Regions from separate parts of the Methylophaga sp. UBA5088 genome, predicted to be linked through region 1. Evidence: predicted binding sites of a transcription regulator. Region 1 holds the regulator's gene; the other holds the start of a gene.
The links. The regulator PhoB, encoded in region 1, activates phosphate uptake and scavenging genes when phosphate is short. The targets are predictions, from matches to a motif close to GNNTGTCATAAAACTGTCANAT.
Positions count from the first base shown of each region.

Region 1 (5,317 bases):
GGTCGTTGCTTTATCGGAATAACGAGGGATACGTCGTGATGGTAAACTTCGACCAGACCAAAGGTCTCATCCTGTTTGTTTTCTCCTGCAGGAAAACGGATGTTGCCAAGCTTTATCTTGTCATTGCCGATGACATCAAACTGTAGTTTATCGCGATATAGGTAGTTACCCTCCAGCACCTTCCAATGCACCAGAATACTATTGGCATCATTCACTTCTGCTCGAAATTGAAACGCCTCTTCTACAAGCGGTGGTACATCGTCGTTGTTACTTAAACCTAGACCATCAAAAAGGCTGCTGCGCGCATGTGCATTAAAAACAGTTAACAGAAGTATAAAAAATAAAAATTTTTTCATCAGTCTCAAATGCTTGTCAGAAGGTTGTATAACTAGACAATCATAGCAGGCAATAGTTACATCAGTCTTGTTTGGGGTATGCCTTGTGTCACATTGCTGTAATAATTGCGCCGTTTTGGGTCGTTAAAAACGGAATCATCGTGGAAATCAAAGACATCCATAAAATTGAAAAACAGGCTTATAAAAAGAGTCATGGCGAATTAACCAGAATCGGCATGGCCCTTTTTTTTATGGTGGCCGTATTAGGGTATAGCTTCATCACCAGTGGTGGTGTGCCTAATAATCTTTTTCTGGCGATAGCCACTGTTTTTGGCGCCTATATGGCCATGAATATTGGTGCTAATGACGTAGCCAATAATGTGGGCCCTGCGGTCGGTTCCAAAGCATTGACGATGAGCGGCGCTATCATTATCGCGATGATCTTCGAGGCAAGTGGTGCCATCATCGCTGGTGGCGATGTGGTTTCTACGATTAAAAACGGCATCATCGATATCGATAAGTTTGGTCAGCAGAGTGACACCTTTATCTGGGCCATGATGGCAGCCTTATTAGCGGCTGCACTTTGGTTGAATATGGCGACTTTTGCTCGGGCGCCAGTCTCCACCACACACTCCATTGTCGGTGGGGTAATGGGGGCAGGTATTGCTGCCGCTGGATTTGAGATAGTGAACTGGGGCACGATGGGCGCCATTGTAGGATCGTGGATCATATCCCCTGTGATCGGTGGTGTCGTTGCTGCTGCCTTCTTATTTGCCATCAAAAAAACCATTATTTTTCAAGATAATAAAATAGCTGCATCACTGAAATGGGTGCCCGTTTATGTCTCGATAATGGCATGGGCTTTTGTGACGTATTTGGTGTTAAAAGGGCTGAAGCATATATGGCCGAAATTCTTAACCCTAATCAATGACTGGTTCTTCACCGTAGAAATCGTTGACAAACCAACTATGCTGCAAGCATCAACCATCGGCTTGATTGTGGCGATTATTTCATTTTTTCTAGTCAAAGCCTCGTTGCGCCGTCGTTTGCCGAAATTAAACAATGATCGTGAAAGCATCAATATCCTGTTTACTATTCCGCTGATTTTTGCCGCAGCCTTATTGAGCTTTGCGCATGGTGCGAATGACGTTGCGAATGCGATTGGCCCGCTTGCGGCTATCCATGATGCCGTAATGACAGGAGGCATTAATGCTAAAGCCGGTATACCTTTTTGGGTAATGGCCGTAGGTGCTTTTGGTATTGCACTTGGCTTGGGACTCTATGGCCCGAGATTGATTCGCACAGTAGGCGGCGAAATCACTGAGCTCGATCAAATGCGTGCCTTTTCAATCGCCATGGCTGCTGCCATCACAGTGATTATTGCCAGCCAGCTTGGCTTACCGGTCAGCTCTACACATATTGCTATTGGTGGTGTGTTTGGGGTCGGTTTTTTACGAGAATGGATGGACAAATCGAGTAGTTTAAAGCAGGAAATTGAGCGAGATAAACAAGAAATACAGGAAGAGAAGCGTTTATTGAGTGCCTTACGTAGCGAGCTCAATATGCTTTTGGATAAAAAACAAAAATCAGCCGCAGACTACCAGCGCATTACGCAGTTATACAGCTCGATTGATCGTGAAAAAGATACGCTGAAAAAAGCGAAGAAAGTGCTGAAGAAAGAAAAGAAAAGCTTATATGTCAAACGTGACATTGTCAGAAAAATTATTACAGCTTGGTTAATTACGGTGCCAGCGGCAGCTGTTTTATCGGCGTCATTATTTTATATGATCAAAGGAATTATGAATTAAAACAGGGATGTATGTTCTGACATAAAACTGTCATATAGCCACAGCTTCTGTTAAGAATCTGTGGCTTTTTTTGTTTTTTGATGGGTTTAATCCGTTGTTATGACAATAAAAATCACGCTTGTTACTAAAATGTCATAATTCAGCGGTAAGATAGTTATTAATTATCGAAGCAAATAGTTGGACGAATATTATGGCTACAAGCGTATTAGTGGTTGAAGATGATGCTGCCATCAGAGATATGTTGTCGTTTACCCTTAAGCAAGCAGGTCTAAGTTGTGTCTCAGTAGGTGATGCCGAGTCAGGTCTGGATGTCTTAAAAAATGATCAACCGGACATGATTTTATTGGATTGGATGTTACCCGGCATTGATGGCATAGAATTTATTCGTCGATTGCGTGCAAATGAGTTCCTGGCGAATATTCCAGTCATTATGCTTACCGCTAAAGGTGAAAGTGAAGATATGGTCAAAGGCCTGGCGGTAGGGGCTGATGATTACGTCAACAAACCTTTTTCTCCCCCTGAGTTGATTGCTCGCATCAAAGCGGTCTTGCGTCGTTGCCTGCCACCTGAAAATGAAGATGCTCAGAAGTTACAGTTTGCGAATTTGGTACTGGATACAAAAAGTCACCGGGTGACGGTAGATGATGTGCGTGTTGAGTTAGGCCCAACTGAGTTTCGTTTACTGCACTTTTTTATGAAAAACCCTGAACGCGCGTATGGCCGATCACAGTTACTCGATTACGTTTGGGGCGATACGGTATACATTGAAGAACGCACAGTCGATGTCCATATTCGCCGGTTACGTAAAGCGCTGGAACCAACGGGGCATGACCAGTTTATCCAGACTGTCAGAGGTGTTGGCTATCGTTTTTCAGTCGATTAAGCGACCTGAATCATGCAATGGGATAATTGGCGACTGCTAACGCTTGTCAGTCTGGCAGGTTTTGTTGGACTTTTGTTTGGTCAAATGATGGCTTTTATGTTTGTGGCCTCTTTGGCTTATGCTTTGTGGCTGCAACATAATTGGTACAAGCTCTGGTATTGGTTGCAAAAACCTAAAAAGCGGCGCTCCCCCAGCGCGGAAGGCGTCATTGATGATGTGTGTCGTCAAATAGAACAAATGCGCCAACAAAACAGCAATCGTAAGAAAAAAATGACCGACTACCTCAAGCGGTTTCAGTCGGCTACCGCTGCCTTACCAGATGGTATTGTTGTGTTGGGAGAGTATGGCGAGGTGGATTGGGCTAATCAGGCCGCCCGGGAATTGTTGGGTGTGCGCTGGCCGCGCGATAATCATGTCAGGATTAATAATCTGATTCGCGAGCCTGCTTTTCAACAGCTTCTGGAAAATCATATTCATCTGGGCGGCACAGCAACAGTCAAATCACCCCTAAATGAAGATATTCAACTAGAGGTGAAATTAGTCAACTACATGGGATCAGGCCGATTATTGATTGCTCGTGATATCACGCAAACCATCAAGCTACAGCGAATGCGGCGTGACTTTGTTGCCAATGTATCGCATGAACTAAAAACCCCGTTAACGGTATTACGTGGATATTTGGAAGCATTCACTGAAGACACTGACCCAGAACAGTGGAAGATGGCCCTCCCTGCTATGCGCCAGCAGAGTGAGCGCATGCATATGATGATCAAAGATTTATTGGTACTGTCGCAACTGGAAACAGGGGAGAAGTCCTTACGCAGAGTGCCAACGGATGTTGAAAAATTACTGCATTCAATTATCGAAGATGCCAAAGCATTGGAGCACTTTCATGACCATCAATTTAGCCTTAACCTAGAAACTGATAAATGGCTTGTGTGTGATTTAGGTGAAGTACGCAGCGCAGTATCAAATCTGGTCTTCAATGCTGTGAAATACACGCCAGCAGGATGCTTAGTGGCGCTGAGTTGGCGTGAAACTGACAATGGTGTGTGCATTGAAGTAACTGATGAAGGTGAAGGGATTGCTGCGCATCATCTGGAGCGATTAACAGAACGATTCTATCGTGTTGATAAAGGTAGAAGTAGTGACGCCGGTGGCACAGGACTTGGGCTTGCCATAGTAAAACATGTGCTTCAGCGGCACGGTGCCAAGCTCATCATCAACAGCGAGCTAGGTAAGGGCAGCAGTTTTAAGTGCTGTTTTCCTGAAACATCTGCAGTGGAGAAAATTCCGGTCTAAGTGTCTGGCAAGTAAACAAAATTGCTGTTGTAACATGGTTGTCATATTACTTTCATATGCTTGTCACACGAAAAACTCATACTACCTAGCGCTTACGTTAATAACGTTGCTTTTTTTCTTTTAATCTTTGGGAGTTGAACACTATGTTCAAGAAAAACCTTGCTCTGCTAGGTGCTGCAATGACAATGGCTTTCTCGCCGCTGACATTTGCGGGCGATGTCGATCCTGCTTTACCTGACTATGAAAAAGTGAGTGGTATTTCAGGCAGCTTGTCGAGTGTTGGTTCAGACACGTTAGCGAATCTGATGACCATGTGGGCTGAAGAGTTCAAACGTGAATATCCAAATGTCAGTATTCAAATTCAGGCTGCGGGCTCTTCAACTGCGCCTCCTGCATTGACTGAAGGCACATCTAACTTTGGTCCAATGAGCCGCAAAATGAAAGACAAAGAAGACGCGGCTTTTGAAGCAAAATATGGTTATAAAGCAACGCCAATTCGTGTGGCTATTGACGCGCTTGCTGTGTATGTACACAAAGATAACCCAATCGATGGTCTGACTATTCCACAAGTGGATGCGATTTTCTCTGCAACACGTACATGTGGTTATTCAGAAGACATCACTAACTGGAGTCAGTTAGGTCAGGATTTAGGTAATATTCAGCTATATGGTCGTAACTCAGTTTCTGGTACTTACGGTTACTTTAAAGATCACGCCCTTTGTAAAGGTGACTACAAAAACAGTGTGAATGAACAACCAGGTTCGGCTTCTGTTGTTCAAGGCGTGACTAAATCACTGAACGGTATCGGTTACTCTGGTATCGGTTATAAAACGTCTGGCGTTAAAGCATTGGCATTAGCGAAAAAAGAAGGCGGTGAAATGATTCCGGCTACATTAGATAACGCAGCGAATGGTTCATACCCGCTTTCACGTTACCTGTATGTTTACATCAATAAAGCGCCTAACAAACCATTAGCGCCGATTGATCGT
Region 1 covers NZ_DIAC01000011.1:2,690-8,006, reverse strand. The annotation lists partial or broken gene B4K20_RS01555 (protein-disulfide reductase DsbD domain-containing protein) at 1-356, opposite strand, end outside; gene B4K20_RS01550 (inorganic phosphate transporter) at 497-2,143, shown strand; gene phoB (phosphate regulon transcriptional regulator PhoB) at 2,331-3,026, shown strand; gene phoR (phosphate regulon sensor histidine kinase PhoR) at 3,039-4,328, shown strand; gene B4K20_RS01535 (PstS family phosphate ABC transporter substrate-binding protein) at 4,472-5,317, shown strand, end outside.

Region 2 (14,134 bases), on a different contig from region 1:
CGATCCCGGAAAACGGGAAACCTTTCGTCATCTATTCAAACGTTTTGGAGTGGTACTGGTGGGTACCATCATTGGACAATCCATGATTCTATCCCGTCCAGCACGCGCTGCAGAAGCGCTTCGCCCACCAGGCGCATTGCCGGATCTGGACTTCGACTCATCATGTATACGATGTGGCTTATGTGTTGAAGACTGCCCCTACGATATTCTGAAGTTAGCCAGTTGGGCTGACCCTGCTCCACAAGGCACGCCTTATTTTGTAGCCAGAGAAGAACCGTGCCGGATGTGCACCGATATTCCCTGTGCCAAGGCCTGCCCAACCGGTGCACTTGATCGTCATATGACCGATATAAAAAAAGCGGATATGGGCGTCGCTGTACTTGTTGACCATGAAACCTGCCTCAATTACAAAGGTTTGACCTGTAGTATTTGCTGGCGAGTTTGCCCCATTCGTGATGAAGCCATCACCATTGAACCTATCCAGACTGAGGCAGGAAAATTGATGATTCCTACCGTGCATTCAGACATCTGTACTGGATGCGGCACCTGTGAAAAACATTGTGTCTTGTCTGAAGCAGCAATTCGCGTACTTCCACGCGAACTGGGCTTAGGCTTGTCTGGCAGGAATGCCGTTGGGAGGAGCTAAGTATGTTACATCGTCTGAAGCGTGGTCTCTATCGGCATCGCTGGTTGTTGACGCGCCGTATCGTACAAATCTCCATTTTACTTGCCTTTATTGTTGCAATACCGGGTTATGGCAAGATTGCTGATGGCAATTTATCGTCTAGTCTCTGGTTTGAACAACTCAAACTGACCGATCCTTTTATTCTTCTCCAGTCTTTTTTTGCAGGTTCCCCTATTGCCTTGCCCGCGCTTATGGGGGCGATACTGGTCGGAGGATTTTATGCCTTCTTTGCCGGTCGTCTTTACTGTAGCTGGGTATGTCCCATCAACTTACTGACTGATTTAGCCTATTGGTTACGTAAACGTCTCAATGTTAAAGGCAATATGAATTTATCGCGTCATTTACGACTCTGGATCTTAGCCTTATCTCTGGTGCTTTCTTTTTTAGGCGGGACCTTGGCGTGGGAAATAGTGAACCCTATTACACGATTCCAGCGAGAGTTAATATGGTTTTCTTTAAGTGGGGCGATGCTGCTAGGCGCTTTGTTTTTGTTTGATTTATTTGTCAGTCGTCGTGCCTGGTGCGGCCATCTGTGCCCAGTAGGTGCTTTCTATGGCATTTTAGGACGCTATGGTCGACTCAAAGTGACATCCACACCGACAGAAAGCTGTGATACCAGTGGCTGTTCACGTTGCGTTGCTGTTTGTCCTGAACCACATGTACTGGCTCCCGTAGTGTCCAAACAAGCCTTATCCGTTACTTCAAGTGATTGTACTCGTTGCGGTGCTTGTCTTGATGAATGTAGCGAGGGAGTACTGTCAATGAAAATTGACTTAGTGGGGATGGCGAATAGAAAAGCTGACGATTAAATAAAAAGATAAAGGTGGGCGGCAAACCACCACACCTTTATAACAGGGGATACAAGAGGAAGCTGAAAGGTATTTTTATTCTGCTTGTTTCACGGTGCCGCGCATCATAAATGTGTGACCAGGGAATGAGCAGAAAAAGCTATAGTCCTCATTTTTATTTAACACACTCGTTTTAAAGGTTGTTGAGGCACTTTCACCGCCACCGATGATCGGTGTGAATGCGAGCACACGCTCATCATCCTTTGGAAGGAAATCATTTTCGAGCCCTTCTGGTGCACCGGCTTGAGCAATGGCATTCACATCTGAAGTCTTGGCTAATACCCAGTTATGACCAAGCCCATCTTTAGATAGCTTACCTGTATGCGTGAAATTGACAGTAAATTCATCACAATCAGATGGCACAGTGATTGTCTTAGTGTTGTATGACCATGAATCACCCGCAGTAATTTCTACTTCACAAGTATTGGCACTTGCTAAGTTAGGTAAGGCAAATGCTAAAGGAATAAAAAAATAAGAAAAACGCATATTAACTCCATGAAAAAAATCACAATGTGAGCAATAAGTTTAATGGCAGCGTTTATATCTCAGTAGCAAAAATGGGCATTGTTCGAGTCATGTCATGTTTCTTAGCGAATGTTTGAATCCCACCATCATAAAAGCCGAAACAAAACTATTTTCGACGTTCAAATTGAGAGAGCTAATGGTGCTACTTTTTCTACTAAACTCCCCTCCGCTCCTCTAGCGACACAAAGCTCCAATCGCATGCGACTAACCGCTATGTAGAGATAATGGGCTATTTACCTGAAAATCTGGGGTAATTATCAGCTGCTGCCAGCTATGTAATCATTTTTAATATGCTCTCCAATACAAAGGAGAGAGAAATGAATGTTTTATTAATAGGTGCTGTTGCTATGATTGCAGCATTGATTCTATCGGCATGGTTAATGACATTTGCCAGATGGTTTCCCATCAAAGGGATAGACGGCGACTTTTTAGTCGATTACAAAACCATGATCAGGGCTCACGTAGATTATGCACTCATGGCATTATTCAGCTTAGGTTTTTTATGGCGCTGCGACTGGGGCCGATATTGAGTTATCAAAGTTCGCCTGTCTTTGTTTCGCCATTGGCGGATTCACTAACCCAACCATTTTTGTGATTGCCGCTTTTGATATCGATTTCTGGAATAAAACTATCTGGAAAATATTCTCAGCATTGAGCTTTATTATTACAACTATTGGCTTTGTCTGGATTGCCTTCAGATTACTTATGTTTGCAATTCAGTAGAAGTAACAATACTGCTATTAAGACTATAGAGTCCCTAATAATGACGCTCTATTTAGTCATAATGTCACTTTAATTTATCCATTTTGTGAAAAGAGACGAATTAAAAAAACTGACATTGATACATTATTAATAAGCAAAAAGATCTATAGATAATTGATTTTAATATAAATTATTAGATACAACCTTCTACTGATATAAAAAATTCTGACTAAATTTGCTTTTGTCATAAATCTTTAACTTAAGACCGATACTCTGTTCGAGTTAAAGATTTTTATTGCTTAATTAACTAGTCAGGAGTTTCTATGAAACTATTTGCAAAAAATGCAAAGTCAGTTTTTCTTATCACTGCCCTTGTTGGTGCGATGTCATCAACTGCTGCACATGCCGAACTGAAGTTGAACGGTTCTGGTGCCAGTTTTCCAGCCCCTCTTTATAACAAATGGTTTAAAGATTACAGCAAGCAAACTGATGGTGTGCGTGTAGATTACCAATCTAAAGGTAGTGGCGCAGGTATTCGTGATTTCATCAATGAAACAGTTGACTTTGCAGCAAGTGACGCGGCGATGAAAGACAGCGAAATCGAGCAAGTCAAAAAAGGTGCGATTCTGTTACCAATGACAGCCGGTGAAGTGGTTCTGTCTTACAACCTGGAAGGTGTTAAAGAATTAAAACTGCCACGTGATGTTTACCCAGCCATTTTCATGGGCAAAATCACTCAATGGAATGACCCAAAAATCCAAGCAGCCAACCCAGGTGTTAAATTACCTGACGAAAAAATCACTGTAGTCGTTCGCTCTGACTCAAGTGGTACAAGTTATGTTTACACCAACCACTTGTCTGCCATCAATGCAGAATTTAAAGAAACTATCGGTGCAGCTAAATCACCTAACTGGCCTTCTTCTGCATTAATCGTCAAAGCGCCAAAAAATGATGGTGTGACAGCGACTATCAAACAAACGCCTGGTTCAATTGGTTACATTGAATATGGCTTTGCAAAATTAACCAAAATGCCAACCGCTATTCTTGAAAACCAAAAAGGTAAATTCGTTGAAGCCGGTGGTGAAACAGGTGCTGCTGCATTAGCAACAACAACGTTCCCAGAAGGTAATTTACCAGGTAGTGATGTACCTGATTTACGTGCTTGGTCTACTGACCCTGCTGGTGAAGATGCTTACCCAATCGCCTCGTTCACATGGTTGTTGGTCTACAAAGATCAAGAAGATGATAAAGCAAAAGCTTTACGTGACTTAATCGAATACATGGTAACAACAGGTCAAGAATCATCTGAAGCAATGGGTTATATCCCACTACCAGAAAACGTGGTTGAGAAAGTTCGCAACGCAGCGAAAATGATCAAGTAATCACATCGTTGAAAACTCAGATAAAAATGCTGCAAGGCTGGAAAGTCCTTGCAGCATTTTCTCTGTTTTTACACGCCATAAAACATGTTTAAAAACACGAATGAATAATTGATAGGAACGCACATGGTTTACGATCCATTTAAAGAAGCCAGCAGTGATAAAACACTGTCTGCTCCGCCATCATCGACGGATTACTTAAAAGACTCGGTATTTCGTTCTTTTGCTTATTTTTGCGCCCTATCGATTGTCCTTTTGGTTGCCTATATCGTTTTTGAATTAGGTTCACAGGCATTACCGGCCATCAAAACACATGGCCTTGGCTTTATTACTGGTACTACATGGGATACCAACCAAGGGGTGTTTGGTGTGTTACCTGAAATTTGGGGCACATTATATAGTTCGCTCTTAGCTTTACTTCTGGGTGGTTTATTAGGTGTTTCAATAGCGATCTTCCTGACTCAAGGATTTGTACACGCTAAGTTCGAAATGATTTTCAGAACCGTCATCGAATTGTTAGCAGCTATCCCCTCTGTTGTTTATGGTTTATGGGGCATTTATGTACTGATTCCATTGATAAGACCTGGCGCTGAGTGGTTACATGACACCTTAGGCTGGTTTCCCCTATTTGGCACAGAGTTGAGTGGTCCAGGTCTTGCTCCTGCGGCATTGGTACTCGCTATTATGATTTTACCTACCGTAGCAGCGATTTCTGCAGATGCTTTCCGCCGTATCCCCTACAAAGTGAAAGAAGCCGCTTACGGTATGGGCGCTACCAAGTGGGAAGTCATTTTAAAAGTAATGCTCCCTACAGCCTCTTCCGGCATTTTGGCTGGTTTAGTGCTTGGATTCGGTCGCGCTCTTGGTGAAACCATGGCGCTCGCCATGTTGATTGGTAACGTCAACAATATCGATGTTTCACTGTTTGCTCCGGCCAATACCTTAGCGTCACTTCTTGCTTCTACTTTCCCTGAAGCAGGTGAAATCGAAATACAGGCTTTAATGTATGCCGCGCTGGTTCTACTGGTCATCACCTTTATGGTCAACGTTGTCGGTTTGGCAGTACAGCAATACACCATGCGTAAGTTTGAGGGTAAAAAATGAGTCAAATACAATTAGAAGAGCAGGTATTGCCACCAAGAATTCAGTTACCGGCTCTAGAAAAAAATATTTTTGAAGTCAGGGCATTAAAAAACTACTTTCTGACATCCTTAGTTTGGTTGTTAGCTGTTCTAGCCAGTATCCCTCTATTTTCAGTGATTTATATGCTACTCGTACAAGGTGGCGCCAGACTGGATATGGAAGCGATTACCGCCCTGCCACCCGCTGGTTTTGAAATGGGTGGTGGCTTTGGTAATGCCATTGTCGGTACATTAACCATGGTGGGTATTGCCTCGGCCATCAGTATTCCTATTGGCATTATGGCAGCACTGTATTTATCGATACTTAATCCTTCCAGCAAAATAGCAACCATCTCACGCTTTTTAGCCAAAGTATTGACGGGCTTTCCTTCAATCCTGGCGGGTGTTTTTGTTTATGCCGTTATCGTTATCACAACAGGGACTTACTCTGCCTGGGCAGGTGGTGTGGCCTTAGCTGTTCTGATGTTGCCTACGGTGACTTTGGCAGCAGAAGAAGCCATGAAACAAGTACCACAAAAAATGAAAGATGCCGCGTTTGGTATGGGGTGTACGCGTACACAAGTCATATTAAAAGTGGTTTTACCTACAGCATTACCCGGCATTTTGACCGGTGTGATATTGGCTGTAGCGGGTGCCGCTGGTGAGTCAGCTCCGTTACTGTTTACTGCCTTGTTTAGTAATTACTACATGGCTGAACTGGCAGAGCCAACAGCCTCTTTATCCATTTTGATTTACAACTTCTCCGGCATGCCGTTTGAGAATCAGATTGAGCTTGCTTGGGCAGCCTCTCTGGTACTTGTAATACTCGTCCTCTTTTTCAATATTCTGGCCCGCGTTGTCGGCAGATCGAAATTTAAAGAATAACGTAAGGAAAACCTATGAATATGCAAACCGATACCGCTGAATTTATTGCTGAAAAGTACGTCCCAAAAGGCCCTGTGGTTTTAGATTGCCATGTAAAAAATATCTACTATGGCGACTTCAGAGCGGTCAGAGACACCACCATTCCTATTGAGAAAAATAAAGTCACCGGCTTTATTGGTCCATCAGGTTGCGGTAAAAGTACCGTTCTACGCAGCATGAATCGTATGAATGATCTGATCGACTCCTTCCGTTTTGAAGGTCATATCCAATATCACAAACATGATATCTACAGCAAAAAGGTCGATGCGGTCATCGTCAGACGTTATATCGGCATGGTGTTCCAGTTACCTAATCCTTTTTCTATGAGCATTTACGATAATGTTGCCTTTGGTCTGAGACTGAATGGCTATAAAGGCGATGAAGAAGAGATGGTCGTAAAAGCACTAAAACGTGCGGCTATCTGGAATGATGTTAAAGATAAATTAAAAAACAGCGGATTATCTTTATCAGGTGGTCAGCAACAACGTTTGTGTATTGCCAGAGCCATTGCCACAGAACCTGATGTGTTATTAATGGATGAACCTTGTTCAGCTCTAGACCCGATTGCAACACGTCAGATCGAAGAGTTGATGGTAGAACTGAAACAACACTACAGCGTGGCTTTAGTCACACATAATATGCAACAAGCCATGCGTGTGGCTGATACAACAGCGTTTCTGGGTGTGGATATTTCACAAGGTGGTCGTACTGGCTATCTAGTAGAAATGGACGATACCAAAAAGATTTTTGAAGATCCTCAACAGTTATTAACCAAACAGTATGTGCGAGGTGAGTTTAGTTAATCTAAACCATTATTATGGGTTCATCATCACTTAATGCTGTTCACAGTGCGACACAACATGATCTGACAGGCAATATTGCTCGACTCAATATTAGCGCTGTCAGATCACGTCTGCTTGATACTCAAAAACACTTTGATAAGATTAATAAAACCCTCACCGTACAAAGAACACCCCCCTCTAATGAAGTGATTGAAAATATTGTTGCCGGCTACGCCAAGATAGATTTTTATCTGGCGAATGGCATTGATCTTTTCGCCATGGGTAATTCACATTTACTGTTAGAACTTAATCACATAGTGCTTTATCACACTTCATCAATATCTGAAGAAGAATCGCAGCATCAATTTGAAGCAACAAAGGCCCACTTCTACGCAGCACGTAATGGTGGTATTGGTCAGCTTATGGACTGGTTGGCACTCAATCAACATACCAATATTTGGAAGCGAACGGCCGGTTTATTCACTAATATACTGAGTCAGCCCCAGCTGTTTCTGGAAGGCAATCATCGTACAGGTTCGCTCATCATGAGTTATTTATTGATGCATGAAGGCTATCAACCGTTTGTGTTGTCTTACGAGAATGCCAGACATTTTTTCGAGCCTGCTGAACTGACCAAAAAACGTCGTAAGAAATCATTAGTCGACGATTTTATTTATCTGCCAAAACAAACACGTAAATTTGCCAAGCTGCTGAAAGACGAGCAAAAAAGACAATCTTTTTTGAAAAATTAGCTAGTGATAACGGGTCGTAGACGTTTTTTCTTTTAATTCACCGCGATTGGATTCAATAATTCTCTGAAACTTCTCCGGATCTTTACGAAGAATATCGATATATTCACTGACCAAGTCATGCCACTGATTACCACCATGAATAGCAAACTTTTCCAAAGCAACTAATAATAACTTGGCTGCCACTCTAAGTTCTTTGCTATCAGCCTCACCATACCATCCAAGCAACTCATTATAGAGTTCTTCGATTTTTTCCAGAGGCGTAAACTCCACAACCATTCCTTCAGAATCTTTGTCACTCATCTCAGCACTCTTTAAATGAAGTTGTCTCTGGGCAAACAGTTATGTAGAAAAAAGCACTCACACCAGTTACTTAGCATATTTTTGAATTTTTCGATGTGGCGTCTTCTCAGCTACTTCCGCCAACAGAGCTTCATGTCCAGAGTTTTGTTTAAGCACTTTACAGATCCAAGCGGCCGTATCTTGCCCCAAGGCATCCAAATCAGGGTTCATGTACATACTCTCTAACTGCTCAGTAAATAAAGCCATAAGCTCAGGGTCATGAATATTTTCATGAAAAGAAGCTCGCGCGGCCAGTCGCTGTGTGTAGCTATCACCTGTTTGTATCATCCGCATATACATCTGAACTTCAAACGGTTTTTCCGGTTGTTCGATAACCACATGACTTAACTGACGCTGGACCGAAATATAAGTACTTAAGTCGCTCAAGGCCTTTTTGGCATGTCGTTTAACTTTTGACTCCGCTGCTTTTTTTGCTAACAGTTCAAGCGTCGATGTGTATTTTGGGTTACCACTGTATCCTAGCGCTCTTACCTCATAGGCCATCAAATTTCGCTTATCTGAGTCATATAGCTTTTCTTGGTAATTCGCCAATAAATCGGCTTCCAACACATCATATAAGCGAGGATCTGAGATACCTGACCACTGTAATCGTTCCAAGACAGTCTCTTTGCGTTCTTGTGAACCTGTTTGCACCACATTTAATACTGCATCAATCTGCTCATCTTTACTCTGATAAGCCGCAGCATTCATTGAAAGTGCGGTGAATAGTAATGGAATAAGCTTCTTCCCTAAAGTCATAAGTTATCCTTTTAGTTCCATCGTTGAAAAATAAGTGACGTGTTAATACCGCCAAATGCAAAGTTATTCGACATCACATAATCGGTATGAATTTGCCTGGGAGCATTCATGATGTAATCCAGCGTGCCACAATCGGGATCGACTTCATCCAGATTTGCCGTCGCATGAAACCAATCACTGTTCATCATTTCAATAGCGACCCAGGCTTCTAATGCACCACATGCACCTAATGTATGACCAGTATAACTTTTAAATGAGCTTATCGGCGTACTGGAACCAAACACGGCTTCGGTTGCCGTGGTTTCAGCAATGTCTCCACGATCGGTAGCCGTTCCATGAGCACTGATATAGCCAATATTTTCAGGCTCAATAGCGGCATCTTGTAGCGCTAATTCTATGGCCTTTTGCATGGTAGCGGCTGAAGGTTGAGTCACATGACTGCCATCCGAATTTGTGCCAAAACCAATCAGCTCAGCATAAATAGTCGCCCCTCTGACTTGAGCATGTTCCAGCTCTTCCAAGATCAAGGTGCAGGCTCCTTCACCTATAACCAATCCGTCTCTGTCTTTATCAAAAGGTCTGGGAGATAAATGTGGTGTGTCATTCTTAATACTGGTGGCATATAAGGTATCGAACACTGCGGCTTCAGTCGCACATAAGGCCTCACAGCCACCCGCAATCATAATTGTTTGTTGACCGGCTTTGATGGCCTCATAAGCATAGCCAATGGCCTGACTGCCAGAAGTACAGGCACTTGATGTTGTTAATACACGACCTCGCAAACCAAAATAGATACCGATATTCACGGGAGAGGTATGCGCCATCATTTTAATATAAGAGTTTGCATTCAATCCTTCGCATGAGTGATTCAATAGCATATTGCCAAAATCGGCGACAGCACCGGTATCACCAGCCGAAGAGCCATATGCCACACCAACATCGCCACTATTAAGAATGGGATCATTGAGTAAACCAGCTTTATCTAAAGCCAACTCGGTACTCAACACGGCTAACTGAGCGACCCGTCCCATGCTCCGTAAATCCTTACGCTTATAATGCGCCGGCATTTGAAAGTCCCGAACGGGTGCGCCAAGGCGCGTATTTAACTCAGCATATTTATCCCACTCATCAATGCGGCAAATTCCCGTTGTCATCGTTTCCAGGTGATGGCGAATAGTGGCCCAATCATTTCCTATAGGCGAAAAACCCGCTACGCCTGTTACAACTACGCGTTTCATCAGACCATTCCACCATTCACTGAAATGACTTGGCGCGTAATATAGGCAGCACCTTCTGACATTAAAAAACTCACCGTCGCTGCGACTTCTTCGACTTTACCAACACGTTGCATCGGTATTAGTTTCATCGCTTCATCCATGAAAACATCTTCTGTCATCTCTGTATCAATTAACCCCGGCGCGACACAGTTCACTGTGATTTTACGTTTAGCTAATTCAATAGCGAGGGCTTTGGTCGCACCGATAATACCGGCTTTGGCAGCACTATAATTAACCTGTCCACGATTACCAGCCACGCCAGAAACGGATGACATAGTGACAATCCGACCTGGTTTACGTCTTCTCACCATCGGCATGGTGAGTGGTTGTAATACATTATAAAAACCATCAAGGTTCGTTCTTAATACCAGATCCCATTCTTCACCAGGCATAGCAGGAAAAGCATTGTCTCGTGCAAGGCCAGCATTACAAACCACACCATAATAAGCACCATATTCTTCAACATCCGCTTCAAGCACTGCCTGGCATTGCTCTCTATCAGCTATATCAAACTGTAATATGCGAACCTGCCGACCAAGGGCTTTAACCTCTTCAGCCACGGCCTCAGCTTCAGTCCACTTGCTACGGCAATGCAGCACGATGTCATAGCCATCATTCGCTAGCTTAATCGCAACAGCGCGGCCGATACCTCGGCTTGAGCCTGTTACTAATATGGTTTCGCTCATTGTTTTGCTTCCTTAATAAACTGACTGGCATCGTCTGGTTGAAATACATTTAAATTCGCTGTGGCTTCCACATTGAATGCCGTCAACATGCCTTTAAATACATGTAATCCATTTTCAGCCACCATGTCTCGCTCGACTCTCACTGTTAACGTCAGTCCAGTAGCAAACCATGGCACGTTCGATTCATAACGCCGTGTGCCGAGTAGAAACCCAAGCTTGGGTGGCTGATTTTGTTTTCTTTCCTGCACACCTGAAAAAGCCGCGATGGCTTGGGCAAGGTATTCCAAACCAACCCATGCCGGCACGCCCTGTTCCTCTGCAAATAACGTGGCTGAGGAGATATCGACTTCCGCTTCCAACCAGTCATCGCCATAGGCTGTCACACGACTTAACAATGACATGGAGCCTGAATGGGGTACAAGGTCGTCTACAGAATACTCAATACTCATTCTGCTCGTTCCATGACTAAGGCCACATTATTACCGCCAAAAGCAAAGGAATTGCTTAATACGCGTCGTACTGGTGTTGATGTGTGCTGACGCGTCACAAAATTCAGTTCTGGCAATTCAGGATCAGCATTGCGATCCCAGTGATGAACTGGCAACACAGCATTGTCCATCAATGTTAGCCAGCAAATAGCCGCTTCTACTGCACCCGCAGCACCTAGTGTATGTCCTGTCATGGGCTTGGTAGAGCTACATAAAACCGATGCAGGAAAAACACGACTAACAGCTCGCGACTCCATTTGATCATTCAACAGCGTCGCTGTGCCATGTAGATTCACATAATCAATGTCATCAGCTTTCAGACCAGCATCAGCCAATGCCATTCTCATAGCTCGTTCGGCTCCAGTTCCTTCTGGTTCTGGGGCAGAAATATGGTGGGCATCACTACTTTCACCAACGCCTGATAACTTAACACCTTCAGGATTAGCAGAAACAATAAACAACGCACCAGCCTCCCCAATATTGATGCCATTTCTATTCTGACTAAATGGGTTACAAATCGATTTGCTGACCGCTTCCAATGCTGAAAAGCCTTGTAGAGTGAGCTTACACAGTGTGTCGACACCACCCGCAATAACCACATCACAAAGCCCGGCAGTAATAAGCCTCTTGGCTGAAGCCAAGGCTTTGGCACCTGATGAACAGGCTGTAGATACAGCATAGACCGGACCTAAAGCGCCAGATAGTGTTGCAATGAACTCGGCCGTATTGGCCATTTCCTGAATCCTGTAATGATAGTTTTCAGGTAAGTCTTTTCCTTCGACATAAGACTGGATAGCGTTCTCAGCATCAGAAATACCCGATGTACTGGTTCCAATGACCACACCGACTCGCTCAGCACCATAGTTTTTTATGGCCTCATCAACCCTTTCCTGAATCTGATGATATACCGCCAAAGCCAATTGGTTATTTCGACTTTGCCAGCATGCCTCTTCCATTGGAATATCAGGTAATACTTGTTGACACATAGCGACAGGCACAGGCTCTGTACCATAGGCATCGGTCAGGGTCATGAGATCGTTTGGTTCAGCCTCAAGTCCACACTTAAGTTCCAGTATATTGTGTCCGGCAGCACACACTACCCCAACCTGATTCAGGTAAACATTTTTTTTATCAGTCACACTGTTATCAACTCTGTAAGGGCGAAATCATCACACGGTAATGATGCTGTTTATGGTGAATATCAACGTTATCATCAGACATCCTTACGTCAAGGATAAGTGTATTACCTTTATATAAACGGCGATAATTCGGAGTAAGTTCAACTTGCCAATTTAACCGTTCATTATAATACTTGTGCACCGTTTTTTCTGGCCACAACGCAAATTGCATAACAGACATCACTTCTTCGAGAGGTAATGTCATATCCGTCAGATTAGTCGCTTGAAAATGGCTACCGTCATAGTTCATTTTCAGCAGAGTCTGGCCAGTTGGTGTTATCACAGCCACACGAAAATCCGACGCTGTAAACCGACTCAAGGCAATAAACGACTGTGGCTGCTTATCCTGAATCACGGTGACTTTTTGTTTCATCAGTCCCGCCTTTGGTCCCTCAGCGGGTGGTAACAATAACAGCGTATTTTCTGGCATCAGTAATGGCCGAAACAGACTACACGCTGTCAGCGTAAAAAATAAAAGGCCTAAGAATAGGATGCGCGGCATTATCTGTTTCTGCATAACTCTGCCAGAGAACTTAACCGCTTCACATCTTTCACGTATGGGTTGTGCGTGTCCCAAGCGTATCCGGCCAAAATAGAACTAATCATCCGTTTTATAGGTGCATTTTTATTTCGGGTAAAAATAACATCCTGTAGCCTGCCGTCGTACCAGGCTTCAACAAACTCTTTAAAAGTATGAATCCCCTGCTGTAGCGGCAAAACAAAGGCGTTATGCCAGTCTACTTCTTCACCCTGTAACTGCTTATCAAGCACGGAAGCAGCCAAACTGGAGGACTTGAGTGCTATCGTTACCCCAGAAGAAAAAACAGGATCCAGAAACTCACCCGCATTGCCCAATAAGGCGTAACCATCCCCATAAAGCTGTGAAACATCACAGGCATAGCCGGTAAGCTCACCAACCCGAGTATCAAAGTTTGCCTGTTTTAGTAACGTCGCCATCCAGCCTGATTCGTTAATGAGCTGTTTGAGTTTATCCTCAGTATCACCATCCAGTTGCTGAATAAATGTCTGTGTAGCAACGACACCAACGGATGAACGGCCATTACTAAACGGTATCAACCAATACCAGACATCTTGGAAGTCGGGATGCACTGTAATGAGAATTTTATTGCGATCATAAGTTTCATCCTGTATCCGGTCTTCAATGTGTGTAAACAACGATGTCCTTGATGGAAAGTTTGACGGTTTATCCAAGCCTAATAAGCGAGGTAATACACGCCCATAACCGCTAGCATCCAACACAAACTGACTTCTCAGTTTATAGACATCGCCATCTTCATCCGCTACGGTGACATACGCCGTTTTCTCGTGATATTCAAATGCAGTGACGGTCTGTCCATAACAAATCTCAACACCTTGCTGCTCAGCAGTATCAGCCAGAATTTTGTCAAACTTATCGCGTTGTACCTGATATGTCGTCCCCCACCCCTCAGTGAACTTCTCGTTAAAATCAAATGATTCATAACGTTCTGCGCAGCTGAAGGCGGCGCCATTTTTAAATTGGAAACCGGCCGCATGAACGGCATCCAACATATTGGCCTGCTCAAGAAAACGCATACTCTGCGGCAGCAAACTTTCACCAATGGAGAATCGCGGGAAATACGTCTTCTCCAATACTAATACTCGGTAACCACGCTGATTTAATAACGCAGAAACAACTGCACCTGCTGG
Region 2 covers NZ_DIAC01000032.1:62,529-76,662, forward strand. The annotation lists gene napG (ferredoxin-type protein NapG) at 1-646, shown strand, start outside; gene napH (quinol dehydrogenase ferredoxin subunit NapH) at 649-1,494, shown strand; gene azu (azurin) at 1,570-2,019, opposite strand; gene B4K20_RS04595 (hypothetical protein) at 2,376-2,588, shown strand; gene pstS (phosphate ABC transporter substrate-binding protein PstS) at 3,084-4,142, shown strand; gene pstC (phosphate ABC transporter permease subunit PstC) at 4,266-5,243, shown strand; gene pstA (phosphate ABC transporter permease PstA) at 5,240-6,145, shown strand; gene pstB (phosphate ABC transporter ATP-binding protein PstB) at 6,166-6,987, shown strand; gene B4K20_RS04620 (hypothetical protein) at 7,002-7,718, shown strand; gene B4K20_RS04625 (hypothetical protein) at 7,719-8,018, opposite strand; gene B4K20_RS04630 (hypothetical protein) at 8,085-8,816, opposite strand; gene B4K20_RS04635 (beta-ketoacyl-ACP synthase) at 8,828-10,054, opposite strand; gene B4K20_RS04640 (3-ketoacyl-ACP reductase FabG2) at 10,054-10,779, opposite strand; gene B4K20_RS04645 (hypothetical protein) at 10,776-11,228, opposite strand; gene B4K20_RS04650 (beta-ketoacyl-[acyl-carrier-protein] synthase family protein) at 11,225-12,406, opposite strand; gene B4K20_RS04655 (DUF3261 domain-containing protein) at 12,414-12,962, opposite strand; gene B4K20_RS04660 (NAD(P)/FAD-dependent oxidoreductase) at 12,947-14,134, opposite strand, start outside.
Region 2: pstS (phosphate ABC transporter substrate-binding protein PstS) is a predicted target of PhoB. The motif match lies at 3,000-3,021, and genes of this name have one in related genera.